Regions from separate parts of the Solibacillus cecembensis genome, predicted to be linked through region 2. Evidence: predicted binding sites of a transcription regulator. Region 2 holds the regulator's gene; the other holds the start of a gene.
The links. Region 2 encodes NrdR, which represses ribonucleotide reductase genes. Its sites were predicted from a motif close to AACACNATATATNGTGTT; they were not measured.
Positions count from the first base shown of each region.

Region 1: a site for NrdR is predicted at 6,120-6,137, ahead of ACQKIH_RS15330 (vitamin B12-dependent ribonucleotide reductase). Genes of this name have one in related genera too.

Region 1 is NZ_JBNNMF010000017.1:61,524-69,852, reverse strand. Features, by position in the region: gene ACQKIH_RS15370 (hypothetical protein) at 1-21, opposite strand, end outside; gene ACQKIH_RS15365 (DNA alkylation repair protein) at 131-838, opposite strand; gene ACQKIH_RS15360 (CotD family spore coat protein) at 988-1,479, shown strand; gene ACQKIH_RS15355 (type III polyketide synthase) at 1,737-2,819, shown strand; gene ACQKIH_RS15350 (isoprenylcysteine carboxyl methyltransferase family protein) at 2,821-3,333, shown strand; gene ACQKIH_RS15345 (pentapeptide repeat-containing protein) at 3,570-4,202, opposite strand; gene ACQKIH_RS15340 (rhodanese-like domain-containing protein) at 4,381-4,761, opposite strand; gene ACQKIH_RS15335 (lipoate--protein ligase family protein) at 5,109-5,945, shown strand; gene ACQKIH_RS15330 (vitamin B12-dependent ribonucleotide reductase) at 6,200-8,329, shown strand, end outside.
Region 2 is NZ_JBNNMF010000005.1:32,865-41,193, reverse strand. Features, by position in the region: gene polA (DNA polymerase I) at 1-804, shown strand, start outside; gene mutM (bifunctional DNA-formamidopyrimidine glycosylase/DNA-(apurinic or apyrimidinic site) lyase) at 817-1,689, shown strand; gene coaE (dephospho-CoA kinase) at 1,703-2,314, shown strand; gene ACQKIH_RS05975 (glyceraldehyde-3-phosphate dehydrogenase) at 2,531-3,550, shown strand; gene nrdR (transcriptional regulator NrdR) at 3,845-4,312, shown strand; gene ACQKIH_RS05965 (replication initiation and membrane attachment family protein) at 4,333-5,709, shown strand; gene dnaI (primosomal protein DnaI) at 5,720-6,661, shown strand; gene thrS (threonine--tRNA ligase) at 7,013-8,329, shown strand, end outside.

The sequences.
Region 1 (8,329 bases), on a different contig from region 2:
AGTCAAGCTGATGATATCCATTTAGTCCCTCCTCATTTTTTATACTATTATAATTTATTCTCCAACTCCCCCTAAAAAACTTCCATAAAAAAGCATGTTGAATGTGTAAATCCCAACATGCTCCGTACCGTTAACATCTCACATATTTACGTTTAAAACCAATCCGCCCTCTATCTATCTCTTTCTGAATACTTTCATAGGCGTTCACGAAACTGCTTTTTTTATCGACCTTTTTAATTTCAACTGGACCGACTGCTTGAGCGATTTCCATTGCCTTTTCATGTAGAGGTAAGAAGGAAACCCCTGTTGTATATAAGAAATTATTCATCGCGGATTTAGTGCGTTCTGGTGCATCATGAATTGTATTTTTAACAGTTTCAAGCATGCCTAAAAGTTTTTGCTCTGAAAATTCATGGTCTTTACGGTTGCCTAACAGCCAGCAGTAGCAACTCCAACCGGCGGACATTTTTAATTCTTCTCCGCTTGCTATCCATTCATCCGCAATTTCTTGTGCAAGATCCGATTCAGCTAATGTCACCGCAACGACGTAATCCGATAGCATATAAAAATACGCACCGTCAATCCAGCGCTCGAAATCATCCTTTGTCATAGCTTTGGCGTCCGCAATAACTCCCGCAAAGTACATCGCATCATAATTGCCCGTAGCATATAGCTCCTCTGCTAACGCTTGATTTTTTTTGAGCGGTTTGGCAATCGGTTTCATCGCACCCGTCGCCACGCCAAAAAGGGGTTCGCATGCGCCGTTTGATTGATACATTTTTTTCGAACGTTCCTTACCTAAAGCTTCAAGCTCCTGCATAACTGATTGTAAATTCATCCGTTTACACGTCCTATTCTTCTTTAAAAATTTTGTTGTAATAATCTGCCTATAAATCGTACCATCAAACGTATAGGCATACAAATAGTTCACGTGTTTTCAATTTCATATGTTAATAATGTAACAAATTTAATGAAGGAGGGCTTTAAATGAACAATGGTAATTGGTTCAATCAATTTGATATGACTAGTGAGCAATTTTATCAAGGTTATCCGCAGCAACAAATGCCGATGCAAATGGGAATGCCAATGCAAATGGGGATGCCAATGCAGATGGGAATGCCAATGGAAATGGGAATGCCAATGCAGATGGGAATGCCGATGCAAATGCCAATGCCATCACAACAACCAATTCAGCTTCCAATACAATCGGGTTCTACCCAGTTCGCGGACCCGCGCATAGCACCAACTCAACAGTTCGAACAAATAAATATGACAACTGAGGTGGTTCCACACGTTTCACCATCACATTTGACTACTATTAACAGACATATGATCAATCATCAATATCATTTCCCACATACAGAATCTTGCGTGAATGAATGCTGTGAAACGCATACAATGTGTGGGACACCATTTAGACCACAAATGCCAATGCATACATGTAATTGCAACTGCAGAAAACCAAAAGGGCATTGTTAATAAACTAGAAATTTAATCAGTAGAGATATCTTAACCATTCATGCGATATAAATAAGTTAAATAGATCTTCTCGCCGGTAAGTCAACATGCCAGCGAGAGGGTTATTATAATGGCTAAAAAATTTTAGGGACAACCTTTTGTGAATAAAACATAGTGGAAGTAACAACCGTTTATGAAAAGGTCATGATCTAGCAGTATATTTCTTGCGTCTCTTTAATACATTGGTAAAAATGTAAACTTTAAAAGGGGATATGATCTTGCCAAAAATAGCTTCTGTCGGTACATATACACCGCCATTTTCATTGGCGCAGTCGAATATTCAACAATTAACGAAAGAGCTTTTTCAACAGCAAATGCCTAAAATTGATCGGTTGCTCAATGTTTTTGTGAACGGTGAAATTGAAACGCGCCATTTTTGTGTGCCACCTGAATGGTATCGTGAGGCGCATACATTTGAGGAACGCAATGAATTATATGTCGAGCTAGCGGTTGCCTATAGCGTGGAAGTGATTCAAAAATGTTTAACGAATCCGGCATTTTTACAAACAGCGATTGCAACGGAGGATATTGATGCTGTCATTTTCGTCAGTAGTACAGGTATTTCCACACCAAGTATTGATGCACGTGTCATGAATATCCTGCCATTTTCAGATGAAGTCGTTCGCATGCCGATTTGGGGACTTGGGTGTGCTGGAGGGGCTGCGGGTGTGAGTCGCGCCTTTGATTATTGCAAAGCGTATCCAAAAGCGAAAGTACTCGTCGTTTGTATTGAGCTATGTAGCTTAACCTTCCAAAAAGACGATTATACAAAAAGCAATATTGTCGGGGCGTCATTATTTGCGGACGGCGCGGCTTGTGTGCTCATATGTGGGGATCAAGTAGAACTGGAGCAGGACAAGCCAGTACCGCATATTATTGGGCGAAAATCAAAATGGATGCCAAATTCTGAGGAGGTGATGGGCTGGCAGGTGAAAAATGGGGGCTTGCATGTCGTGTTTGCTAAAAGCATACCGAATATTATTGCCACATGGCTCGGACCGTTTATCCATCAATTTTTAAATGATTATGACATTCAGCCAGAGCAAATTGATCATTTTGTTGCACATCCTGGCGGTAAAAAAGTGCTGCATGCATATGAGGAGGCATTGCAATTAGACAGCGTACACACTGCCATTTCCCGAGAGATTTTAAAGCATCACGGCAATATGTCGTCGCCAACGGTTCTGTATGTGCTCGAACAATTTATGTTGAAAGAATCGGCAGCGAACACGCTAGGATTATTAGTGGCATTAGGTCCTGGCTTTAGCGGGGAAGCGGTTTTGCTGGAATGGAGGGATTGATGTGGTATTTACAGTCATTATCATCCTGATTATCTTGCAAAGGCTAGTGGAAATTGTTGTGGCGAAACGCAATGAAAAAATGATGCTAGCAAAAGGAGCGTATGAGGTAGGGGCTTCTCATTATCCTTACATGATTTTATTGCATAGTAGTTTTTTTGTTTGCCTCATTATCGAGGTGATGTATAGTAACTTATCACAGACGCCAAATTACTTGTTGCTCGCTGTTTTCCTATTTTTACAGCTCATGAGAATTTGGTGTCTTACCTCATTAAAGTCGTTCTGGAATACGAAAATCATTATTTTACCTGGGGCAACGCTTGTCAAAAAAGGTCCATATGCGTTTATCCCACATCCGAATTACGTCGTCGTCTGTCTTGAAATTTTAGTGCTGCCACTTATGTTTCAAGCGTATTTTACCGTCGTTTGTTTCACACTATTAAATTTTGCGATGCTCGCAGTGCGGATTCCCGTAGAGGAAAAAGCTTTAAAGGAAGCAACGAAAATAAAAGTATAAAATAAGCCGATTGAAGTGGTTAATACTTCAATCGGCTTATTTTAACTTGATTCAGTGGGGTTCTCCCCCACTGAATCAAGTTAAGCCCCCGGCGGATGTCACAGATTTTAAGGGGGAGCTTTAAAAGAGGAAGTCAGCCTAAAAACGTCACATCGTGTGACAACGGCTGACTGACCCACGTCCTGTGGCCCCGAGCTCGAAAAAATCTGGACGCAATTACGCCGAGGCGTAATTGATTATTTAACAATCAACCCTAAAAGTGAGGCGAGTAGTGCTGCTTGCTGTGCAGAAACGGTGCAACCTTTTAATGAATTGATGCCAACTGTTAACGTTTCAAACGTGCATGAACTTAAGTCAACTTTCGCAAGTTTCGTTTCTTCGAGGTTTGCTTCGTTAATATTGCATTGTTCAAATTCAATGCTTTTAAAGGTGCAGTCATAAAAATCAGTCTGTCTTAGTTCACATGAAACAAATCGCACTTTATCAAATTTGGACTGTGAAAAAACCGATAAGTTACCGATACAGTGCTCGAATGTCACATTGCCAAAGCGAACATCTGTAAAGTTGACGCCAAGCAGTTTACAATTTTTGAAGTGGACACGGTGTATATTAGAGCCGTCCAAGCGAACATTTGATAAGTCGCAGTTTTCAAAAGTAACATCCAGAAAATCTGATTTTGAAAAGCTAGATCCAATTAAATTTGAATTTTTAATATGGGCAGTGGAAATACGTACGTGATCCAGTTGTTCACTTTCGAATTCATCGTCGATTATTTGGCAATCATAAAGTTCCAACTCATCTTCCATTTGCACATCATGGAAGGACTGCTTTGGCAAGTGATTCGCGATTTTTGGCGCGGCGATTTTCATATAATAAAACCTTCTTTTTCTCTAATTTTGTCCAATTTTACTAGATGTTAGTTGTTCGACCTCTAACAGCTACCTTTATATATAGAAGAAACTCCAATTAAAGGTATGCTCACATAATTGCAGTGATACAAGTTAAGAAGAAAGCTCCCTATAAAAATAGGGAGCTGGATGTTAGATTTTATTTTGATTTTACTTTACCAGTCCAAGTTTTGAAGCCGCCTTGTAATTGATAAATTTGAGTGTAGCCTTTTTTCTTTAATGACAATGCTGCACGCGCACTGCGACCAGAGTTTTGACAGTATAGATAAACTGGTAAATCTGGACGAATTTCTTTATGGCGTGTACCAAATTGTGTTGTCGGAATGTTACGGGCACCTAAAATATGGCCTGCCTCGAATTCTTTTGGTTCACGTAAATCGATTAATTGTGCTTTGCGGTAGCCTTGAATAAATTGTTCTTGTGTTAAATTTGTTACAGCTTTTTTTAATCGATATGAATTTACTAATACATAAACGATAATAATCGCTAAAACAGCTAAAATGGTATAAAGTATTGTCACTGCTAAATTGCCCCTTTCGTTCTCTATGTCTATTATAAGAGATGTATTACAGTTAGTCGAGTCAGTTTGTTAAAATAGTTAACCTGTTTCAGCGAAAGTTGCCTCTTTAATAAGTGGAGGATGAATGTCAAATCTCCAATTTTATTCAGAGGAGTTTCAAAAACTGCTGCATAGGGGAACAAAGGCTAAACCCGTCACGTCCTGTGACAACGCCTTTGTGATCACCATCGTGTTGACCCAAGCCCCGGCGGATGTCACAGATTTTTAAGGAGAGTTTTTCGAGAGGGCTCGAAAAAAATCTGGACGTCATTACGCCAAGGGGAAATTGAATTAGAGGAGAAGATGTGATTTTGAAAAAACAATGGTATTTTATTCATTCAGGTCCGTGTAGTCCTAGTTTTAATATGGCGTTAGATGAAGCGTTATTAGATTGGCATAGTGAGGGAAGTATGCCACCAATCATCCGTTTTTATGAATGGAACCCTGCGACGTTATCAATTGGGTATTTTCAACAAGCTGAGCGCGATATTAATCTGCAGGCAGTGAAGGATCAAAATTTAGGTTTTGTTCGTCGCCCAACAGGTGGACGTGCTGTTTTACATGATCAAGAACTTACATATTCCATTATTGTTTCTGAAAACTATCCAGATATGCCTGAAACGGTTACAGAAGCTTACCGCGTATTGAGTGAGGGGTTATTGCTTGGGTTTAGAAAATTAGGTTTGGATGCTTATTTTAGTGTTCCAGAGACGCAGGAAAGCTTGGCTGATTTAAAAAAACCGAAAAGCGCGGTTTGTTTTGATGCGCCAAGTTGGTATGAATTGGTTGTCGAAGGGAAGAAAGTTGCTGGGAGTGCGCAAACTCGTCAAAAGGGTGTTATACTTCAACATGGTGCAATTTTATTAGAACTTGATGAAGATTTATTATTATCATTATTCCGTTTTGCAACGCCTGAAGCGAAAGAGAAAATGCGTTTAAAATTGCCTGAGAAGGCGGTTGCGATGAATCGATTAGCATCAACTCCTTTTACGATTGAACAGTGCGTGAAGGCGTTCTCAGAAGGATTTGAAGAGGCATTGGACATTGACTTAGTTCCGTATGAATTAACGGCAGAACAACTTCATTATGTCAAACAATTAGAGCAATCTAAATACTTGACAGATGAGTGGAACTTCAAAAAATAAGTTACGAACACTTGTTTTATTTTTCGTGAAAATATTTTTAATGCGGGAAACGTTGATATGAGTGAGGTTTACGAAATCTTAAAAAAATCAACCCCTTGATTGAAATAAATTTATATTGTAATCTTTTTAAGGAAATAAATGAAAATCAACATATAGATTCTAAATGAAAAATCAAACACAATATATTGTGTTTGATTTTGGTTTTTGTTGGGAACAATAATTATTAGAGTGATTTTTAAAAGGAGGCTTTATTGATGGCAAGTGTATTAGAGCAAACCATCCAAATTAATCAGTTAAATCAAGATATCGAACAATTCCCCCAGGTGCATTCAATCACATCCGATATGCATCTTACGCATAAAGGGGTATCTCGTCTTGTAATGATTGATCGTTATTCTTTTAAGGATACGGAAAAGAAAACGTTAAAAGCAGGAGATTTTGTTGTATTAACGGTCAAACAAGATCCGAAATTCCCTGCACGTGGTCTCGGAATTATTCAATCGATTGACCATGAAAATAAGATGGCCTCAATCATGATTGAAGCAGATTATCGACATGTATTGGACGAGAGCGAGCAAGCAACAGGTATTATTATGCGTTCGTTAGATATTATCGAAAAGCCTTTAGAAATTTACTATGAGCAAATTGCGAAACGAAATGCAACAGGTTTAGCATCCGTAGAAAAGACGGAAGAAAAACGCCAAGAATGGTTTGAGAAGTTTTATGAGCAGCTTGTAAGCCTGAAATTTATTCCAGCTGGACGCGTTATTTATGGGGCAGGTTCTGAAACAGAAGTAACATTCTTTAACTGTTATGTAATGCCCTTTGTAGCGGATTCTCGTGAAGGTATTAGTGATCACCGTAAGCAAGTAATGGAAATTATGAGTCGTGGTGGCGGTGTTGGTACGAACGGTTCCACACTACGTCCACGCAACACATTAGCGCGCGGTGTAAATGGTAAATCATCTGGATCAGTTAGCTGGTTGGATGATATTGCTAAGTTGACTCATCTTGTAGAACAAGGTGGTTCAAGACGTGGCGCTCAGATGATTATGTTAGCAGATTGGCATCCAGATATCGTGGAATTTATTATTTCAAAAATGCAAAATCCACGTATTTTACGTTATTTAATTGAAAATACAGCGGATGAATCAATTATCCGTTTAGCGAAAGAAAAGTTGAAATTCAAGCCGTTAACACAGCAAGAAGATGCTATGTATCAAGGAATAGTTAACTTTAAAAACATCGAAGGCTTCGGTGGCTTTAACGCGGCAATTATCCGTGATGCAGAATCCAAATTACGCGACGGTGGTACATATTCTGTACACAATCCAGAGTTTTTAACAGGTGCGAACATTTCGGTAACATTAACGAAAGAATTTATGGCTGCTGTTGAAAATGATGAAGATTTCCCATTACGCTTCCCGGATGTGGCAAATTACACACCAGAGCAAATGAAAGATTACAATGAAAAATGGCATGAAGTTGGCGATGTTCGTGAATGGGAAAAGCTCGGCTATCCTGTTCGTACAGATCGTACAATTAAAGCAAAAGAGCTTTGGAACTTAGTAAATATTTGTGCGACGTATGCTGCTGAGCCAGGTATTTTCTTCATCGATAATGCGAATGATATGACGAATGCACAAAGCTATGGTCAAAAAGTAGTTGCAACGAATCCGTGTGGTGAACAACCACTAGCACCATATTCAGTATGTAATTTAGCTGCGGTAAACTTAGCGCAGTTTGCAAATAAAGAAACGAAAACAGTTGATTATGAAGCATTACGTCAAACGGTTCAAGTCGGCGTACGTATGCAAGATAACGTAATCGACGCAACACCGTACTTCTTAGACGATAATAAAAAGCAAGCACTTGGTGAACGCCGTGTTGGTCTTGGTGTTATGGGTCTTGCCGATTTACTTATTTACTGTGAAAAAGAATACGGTTCAGATGAAGGTAATGCACTTGTTGACGAAATCTTTAAAACAATTGCGATTGCCGCTTATGAACAATCGATTGAGCTTGGAAAAGAGCGCGGTAGCTTCCCATTCTTGCAAGGTGCAACGGATGCAGAAACTGCTCGTTTACGTGAAGCTTTTACAAACACAGGCTTCATGAAAAAAATGCCAGAGCATATTCGTGAAGGCGTGATCGCAAACGGTATTCGTAACTCTCACTTATTAACAGTTGCTCCTACGGGGTCTACTGGGACAATGGTCGGAGTTGCAACAGGACTTGAGCCTTACTTCAGCTTCACTTATTACCGTTCAGGTCGTTTAGGGAAGTTTATCGAAGTAAAAGCGGAAATCGTGAAAGAATACTTAGATGCAAACCCAGGTGTAGATGAAAATAATTTACCGAACTGGTTCAAAGCTTCGATGGAA
Region 2 (8,329 bases):
TTAACGGCAACAGGTCGCTTAAGTTCAACAGATCCAAACTTACAAAACATCCCGATTCGTTTAGAAGAAGGGCGAAAAATTAGACAGGCGTTTATCCCATCTAAAAAAGACTGGATTTTATTTGCTGCGGACTATTCTCAAATTGAATTACGTGTATTAGCGCACATGTGTGAGGACCCTGCGTTAGTCGATGCGTTTACACAAGGGATGGATATTCATACTAGAACCGCGATGGATGTATTTAATGTCGAGGCGGATGAAGTGACGAGCAATATGCGTAGAACAGCGAAGGCGGTAAACTTTGGAATTGTATACGGTATTAGTGATTATGGTTTATCTCAAAGCTTAGACATTACTCGTAAAGAAGCGGCAACATTTATCGAAAACTATTTAGCAAGCTTCCCAGGTGTAAAAAATTACATGGATTCGATTGTTGTTGAGGCAAAGAAACAAGGTTTTGTCACAACGATATTAAACCGTCGTCGTTATTTACCGGATATTACTAGCTCGAATTTCAATTTGCGTAGCTTTGCAGAGCGAACGGCGATGAATACGCCAATTCAAGGAAGTGCGGCAGATATTATTAAAAAGGCGATGCTTGATATGGATGCGCGTTTGCAACAAGAAGGCTTGCAGGCGAAATTATTGTTACAAGTGCACGATGAATTAATTTTTGAAGCACCGAAAGAGGAAATCGAAATTTTAGAGCGTATCGTACCAGAAGTAATGGAAAATGCGATTCAATTAATCGTGCCATTGAAAGTTGATTTTTCATATGGCGACACGTGGTACGACGCGAAGTAAGGAGTTGTCATCATGCCAGAATTACCAGAAGTTGAAGGCGTTGTCCGCGATTTAAAACCGATTGTGGAAGGGAAAACAATCGAAAAAGTCGCATTATCCAGCGTGATTTTTGCTTCCAATGAGGCAGGCAAGCAAGCGATTGTTAAAAATATGGAACCGCAGTTATTTGAACAACTGCTTCAAAATAGGACGATTTTAGAAATTAAAAGACGTTCGAAATATATATTTTTCATGCTTGAAAATGAAGGGGAGTCCTTTGTTTTAGTAAATCATTTAGGCATGAGTGGCGCGTGGTTTGTGGTGAATGATGTGCTGGAAATTACTGAAGAAAAATTCCGCAAACATGTCCATGCTATTTTTACATTATCGACAGGCGAGCTGTTAGTGTATTCCGATATTCGCCGTTTTGGGGAATTGCGTTTTTTGAAGGAAATCGCGGATCACCCACCATTGTTGAAAATGGCACCCGAGCCGTTTGATGAAGATGCCTGTGCGTACTTTTTGGCGCAAAGTGAAAAACTGAAATATGCGAATAAGCCCATTAAAGAAGTCATTATGGATGGCCAAGTCATTTCCGGTTGCGGTAATATTTACGCGACCGAGGCACTTTTTAATATGGGTATTCATCCTGGACGTAAAACAAATCGCATCAGTCAGGCAAGAAAAGAAGCTTTGTTTCAAGTTATTTGTGACGTGCTTCAAGAAAGTATCGACTCAGGCGGCTCGACCATTTCAGATTATCGCAGTATTAATGGCGGGGCAGGAACGATGCAACATCGATTGAAAATGTACGGTAAAAAAGAATGCTTAGCGTGTGGTACAGAAACAAACTCAATGGTCATTGGCGGAAGAACATCTGTTTATTGCCCATATTGTCAAAAATAAGAGGTGTAATCATATGATTATTGGCTTAACTGGAAGTATTGCAAGTGGAAAAAGCACGGTCGCTAAAATGCTGGAGACGTATAAACTACCGATTGTCGATGCTGATTTAGTAGCGCGCCAAGTAGTGGGGCCCGGTTCAAATACATTACAGAAAATTGCCGAGGCATTTGGTCCAGAGGTTATTGCAGCTGACGGGACGATGGATCGTGCAAAAGTAGGTGCGATTATTTTTCATGATGAAGAAAAGCGCGCGGTGCTCAATGGCATTATTCATCCAGCCATTCGTGCGGAAATGATTCGTCAGCGGGATGAGCATGTGGCAAAAGGGGAACAAACCGTCATTATGGATATTCCGTTATTATTTGAAAGCAAATTGCAGCATTTTGTCGAGAAGATTTTGGTCGTTACTGTATCAGAGGACAACCAACTCCAACGCCTAATGGAGCGCAATGGTTTTTCGATGGAAGAAGCACACGCTCGTATCGCAACACAAATACCAGTTGCCGAAAAAGAAGCGTTAGCAGATGCCGTTATTTTTAATAATGGCATGCTAGAAGAAACGGCGAAGCAATTAGAGCAAATTTTGAAGCAGTGGCAAATCATTAAGTTTACTAAAAGTGAATAACATTTTGTAATGTAGAATGCATCGTTTGTTGTTTAACGATGCATTCTATTTGTGATGAGCGATAAACTCTTTCTAAGTGCATATGAAATCGTTTTCAGAAAATAACAACTTTATTTATTGCTGTTTAAATATGTTCACTATTAGAAAAAATGTGTTATACTAATGAGCGAATATAACAATTAGACTTAATCGTACTTTTAGGAGGATTTAAATAATATGACAGTTTCTATTGCAATCAATGGTTTTGGCCGTATCGGTCGTATGGTTTTCAGACAAGCGATGATGCAAGGTAATGTAAATATCGTAGCAGTTAATGCTAGTTACCCAGCTGAAACGTTAGCACATTTAATTAAGTATGACACAAATCATGGTACTTTCCCTGGAACAGTTGAAGCAGAAGAAGGCGCTTTAATCGTAAATGGTAAACGTGTTGTATTAGTGAGCGAACGTGATCCGTTAAAATTACCTTGGACTGAGATGGGCGTAGATATCGTTATCGAAGCAACTGGTAAATTTAATGACCGTGACAAAGCGGCGATGCATTTAGAAGCTGGTGCTAAAAAAGTTATTTTAACTGCTCCAGGTAAAAACGAAGATATTACGGTTGTTCTAGGTGTAAATGACGAGAAATTAGATTTATCAAAACATGATGTAATTTCAAATGCATCTTGTACAACAAACTGCTTAGCTCCAGTAGCGAAAGTATTAAATGATGAGTTTGGTATTGTAAACGGTTTAATGACAACAGTTCATGCTTATACAAATGACCAAAACAACATTGACAACCCACATAAAGATTTACGTCGTGCGCGTAACTGTGCATCATCAATTATTCCAACTTCAACTGGTGCAGCAAAAGCATTACGCTTAGTGTTACCGGAATTAGATGGCAAAATTCATGGTATGGCATTACGTGTACCAACACCGAATGTTTCTTTAGTAGACTTAGTAGTAGACTTAGAAAAAGACGTGACAGTGGAAGAAGTAAACAATGCATTCAAAGCGGCTGCTGAAGGTAAAATGAAAGGTATTTTAAACTTCACAATGGAGCCACTTGTATCTTCTGACTTCAACACAACGACTTTCTCTTCTACAGTAGACGGTTTAACGACAATCGTTTTAGGTGATCGTAAAGTAAAAGTTTTAGCTTGGTATGACAATGAGTGGGGTTATTCTGCTCGTGTAGTAGACTTAACAGTGAAAATTGCAAAAGAACTTGCAACAGTAAACGCTTAACTTGATTCAGCTGAATCAAGTTAAAGCACCTGGCGGATGTCACAGATTTTAAGGGGAGTTTTTCGAGCTCGCTCGAAAAAAATCTGGACGCAATTACGCAGAGGCGTAATTGATTAAAGTGAAATAAATCCTTTGCGAAAAGTTACTATTTTCTCGCAAAGGTTTTTTCTATTGCACATACATATTAAGAAGCTGTATAATTTTCGGAAACGATGCGCGCGCAGGAATGACTATTTCACGCGCGTTATTTTTGTTATAATACGATTATGACTTAAGAATCAGGAGAAAAAAACTATGAGATGTCCAGCTTGTCAATACAACGGAACACGTGTTGTAGACTCTAGACCTGTTGATGATAATAAAGAAATACGAAGACGTCGTGAATGCGAATCATGTAGCTTTCGATTTACTACGTTTGAAAAAATAGAAGAAACACCATTAATTGTTGTGAAAAAAGAAGGTTCCCGTGAGGAATTTACGCGTGAAAAGGTTTTACGTGGGCTTATTCGTGCTTGTGAAAAACGTCCGGTACCACTAGATCAGTTAGAAGAGCTTGTGATGGACATTGAAAAAGAGCTACGTCGTGTAGGAAATGCCGAAGTACGCTCAGAAGATGTCGGTGAAATGGTGATGGACCGTTTAGCGAAAATCGATGAAGTTGCATATGTTCGATTTGCATCGGTTTATCGTCAATTTAAAGACATTACCGTTTTTATTGAAGAACTAAAAGAGATTATGATCCGTCAATCACATGATAAATAATTCAGAGGGAGGTACAAAAAATGGTTCATTTGATGAAAGAATTACAGCCTACGGATCATTTTGAAATCAAGCTCCCTCACGCATTATCGACAAATGAACGCCAGCTTGTCACGTTATTTTATCAACCATTAACAGGGGCAGAACCGATTAGTCTTTATTTAACGTTATGGGCAGAGGCGGAAAGCTATGCGCCACAAGAGATGAACCATTATTATTTAATGAATGTATTGTCGATGCCGCTACCGAAAGTGTTCGAAGCACGCATTGCTTTAGAAGCAATCGGGTTATTACGTACGTGGAAAAAGGATTTAGGGACTAGCCGTCATTTTATATATGAGCTTGTGCGTCCATTAGATGCCCAAAGTTTTTTTAAAGATCCGCTACTGTCGATGTTTTTGTTCAGTAAAATTGGAGAAGGTCCTTATCGAAAACTGCGCCAACGATTTATTGCGCAACCAAATAATGAAGCATTTGAAGAAGTGACCCGGACGTTTATTGATGTGTACAAACCTGTGCATACGAATGTTCCGACTGATTTTAATGAAGAAGAAGCACCGAAGCAACAAGATTATCCGTTTTATTATGAACAATTTGATTTTCAATTATTACAGTCAGGCTTATCAGAGCAACTTGTCCCTTCTTCTGCATTGACGATTGAAGCGCGAGAAATGATTGCCAAGCTGTCCTTTTTATATAAGCTGTCCCCAATCGATATGCAAAAAGTCGTTATTTTAGCATTGGATGAGCAAATGAAGTTGCCGACAGAAAAGCTGAAAAAGGCTGCTGCAGATTACTATAAGCTAGCTGTCTCAAAAGATGCACCGACGTTTACAAAGACTTTCCAAAGTAAGCAAGTGGAAGAAACGGCTCCACAAAATTTATCGAAGGAGCAGGAATTGCTTCAATACTTAGAAACGACACCACCCGTACAAGTTTTGCGAGATATTAATAAAGGCAAGGAACCGCTCCCTTCGTCGATTCAGCTCGCGGAAGATTTAGTTGTCACATACAGTATGCCAGTGGGTGTTGTGAATGTCTTGCTCGAATATGTCATGCTTTCTACGGATATGAAGTTGCCGCGAAGTTATGTTGAAAAAATAGCTGATCACTGGAGTCGTAAGCATTTAAAAACGGCGAAAGAAGCGATGGATTTAGCGCGCCAAGAACGTGATAAATATGCGCAGTGGAAAACAGAAAGTGCTACGCCAAAACCTTCAACGAATCCGAGTAAACCGTTTCAAAAACCACCGGCGTCTCGCAAAAATACACGTAATGAGCAAGTGCCAGATTGGTTTTATAAGCGGGATGAACAACCGAAGCAAGAAGACACAAGTGCAGTCGATTTTGAAAAAGAACGTTTGAAAATATTGCAGAAACTAGATCAACAACAAAAGTAGGTGAATTCCAATCGAACCGATAAATGAACAGTTAAATCAAATAAAGAAAAAAATGCCGTCATTTGAAGCGCGTTTTGAAGAGATGCGTAGGGAAACCGTCGAGCATCCGAAAGTGCAACAATTTTTACTAGAACATAATCAACAGTTAACGAAACAAATGATTGATATTAGTTTACCGAAGCTGTATGAATACATTTCACAAGATACAGATTGCTGTGGCTGTGGTGATACGAGAAATTGTACGAACTTGTTAAAGGGGCACGTCCCGAAATTGTATACGACATACAATGCGATTGATACGACCTATGTGCCGTGTGCGCAAAAGTTACGAGAAGACGAAAGACGTGATGTGGCAAATATGATTTCAAGTATGTATATGCCAAAAGATGTCTTAAAGGCGACGTTGAAAGATTTAGCCATCGACAATCACTCCCGTTTGAGCATTGCGGATCAAGCAGCTGAATTTGTTGCAGAATTTAGTCGTACAGGTGTGCTACCCAAAAAAGGGTTTTACTTATATGGTCCGTTTGGTATAGGGAAATCCTTCGTGCTTGGTGCGATAGCCAATGAACTCGCTTCATTAAAAGTGCGTTCGGTTGTGGTTTTTGTACCAGAATTTTTACGTGAAATGAAAAATGCGATTTCAGATAATACATTAAATGGGAAAATTGATTTTGTGAAAAAAGCACCTGTTTTGATGCTGGATGATATTGGCGCTGAAACGATGTCAGCATGGACGCGCGATGAAATAATAGGGACGATTCTGCATTATCGTATGAGTGAAGAATTACCAACCTTTATTACGTCAAACTTTGATTACGCAGGACTAGAGCATCATTTAGCACAGTCTCAGCGTGGCGATATCGAGGTTGTGAAAGCTGCGCGTGTAATGGAGCGGATTAAAGCGGTAACGACCCCAATTCAGATGGATGGCATTAACCGCCGTCTGTAATTTTTCGGAAAAATCGTTTATTAGCAGTTGCAATCCGCATGAAACGAGCGTATACTACTGTAGTAATTAACAACATTAATAAATGCCTTGAAAAGGACAACAAGTTTTATGAACTAGCTATTAGAGAGGGAAGTCATGGCTGCGAGCTTCCTAGCACAAGCGTAAACCTTTACTACCTTGGAGCAGTGGCGGGGCAAATCCGTCAACGTTTCTCAGTACGTTAACTGACCGAGAGCTTCTTATTCGTATTTTACGAAGAAGGAAGAAGGGTGGCACCACGAGCATATACAGCATCGTCCCTTTACCAGGGACGGTGCTTTTTATTTTGCCAAAAATAAGGAGGACAACAACATGTCAGAAATGATTCAATTAACTTTCCCAGATGGCGCAGTGAAGGAATTCGCTAAAGGCACATCTACTTTAGACATTGCAGGTTCAATTAGCCCAGGTCTAAAAAAATCTACATTAGCAGGTAAAATTAATGGCACGTTAATCGATGCTAAAACAGGTATTGAGCAAGACGGTGCAATTGAGATTATTACGAATAAATCATCAGAAGCATTAGAAATTTTACGTCACTCAACAGCGCATTTAACTGCACAAGCGGTAAAACGACTTTTCCCGGAAGTGAAATTAGGAATTGGTCCGGTTATTGATTCAGGTTTCTACTATGATATCGATGCACCGACGCCGATTACAGCAGAAGATTTACCGGCAATTGAAAAAGAAATGAAAAAAATTATCGCTGAAAATATCGAAATCGATCGTAAAGCGGTTTCTCGTAATGAAGCACAAGCGATTTATGAGCAAGTTGGCGACGAATACAAATTAGAATTATTAGAAGCGATCCCAGCTGATGACGAAGTATCGATCTACTACCAAGGTGATTTCTTTGACCTTTGCCGTGGCGTTCACGTGCCATCAACAGGGAAATTAAAAGAGTTTAAATTATTATCTTTAGCAGGTGCTTACTGGCGCGGAAACTCAGATAATAAAATGCTACAACGTATTTACGGTACAGCTTTCTTCACGAAGGATGAGTTAAAGCATCACTTACAAATGATTGAAGAAGCAAAAGAGCGTGACCACCGTAAAATCGGTAAAGAATTAAATTTATTTATGACGAGCCAAACAGTTGGTCAAGGTTTACCATTATGGTTACCAAACGGTGCAACAATTCGCCGTACAATCGAGCGTTACATCGTCGATAAAGAAATCTCTTTAGGTTATAAGCATGTTTACACACCAGTTCTTGGGTCAAAAACATTATATGAGACTTCAGGTCACTGGGATCACTATCAAGATGGTATGTTCCCACCGATGGAGATGGACAATGAAACGCTTGTATTACGTCCGATGAACTGCCCTCACCATATGATGGTATTCAAAAATGGTTTACATTCTTATCGTCACTTACCACTTCGTATTGCAGAGTTAGGAACAATGCACCGTTATGAAATGTCTGGAGCAGTTTCAGGTTTACAACGTGTACGAGGAATGACGTTAAATGATGCACATATTTTCGTTCGTCCAGATCAAATTAAAGCAGAGTTCAAAAAAGTAGTGGAGTTAATTCTTGAAGTTTACAAAGACTTTGATTTAACAGATTACTCATTCCGTTTATCTTACCGTGATCCGAACAACAAAGAGAAATACTATGATGACGAT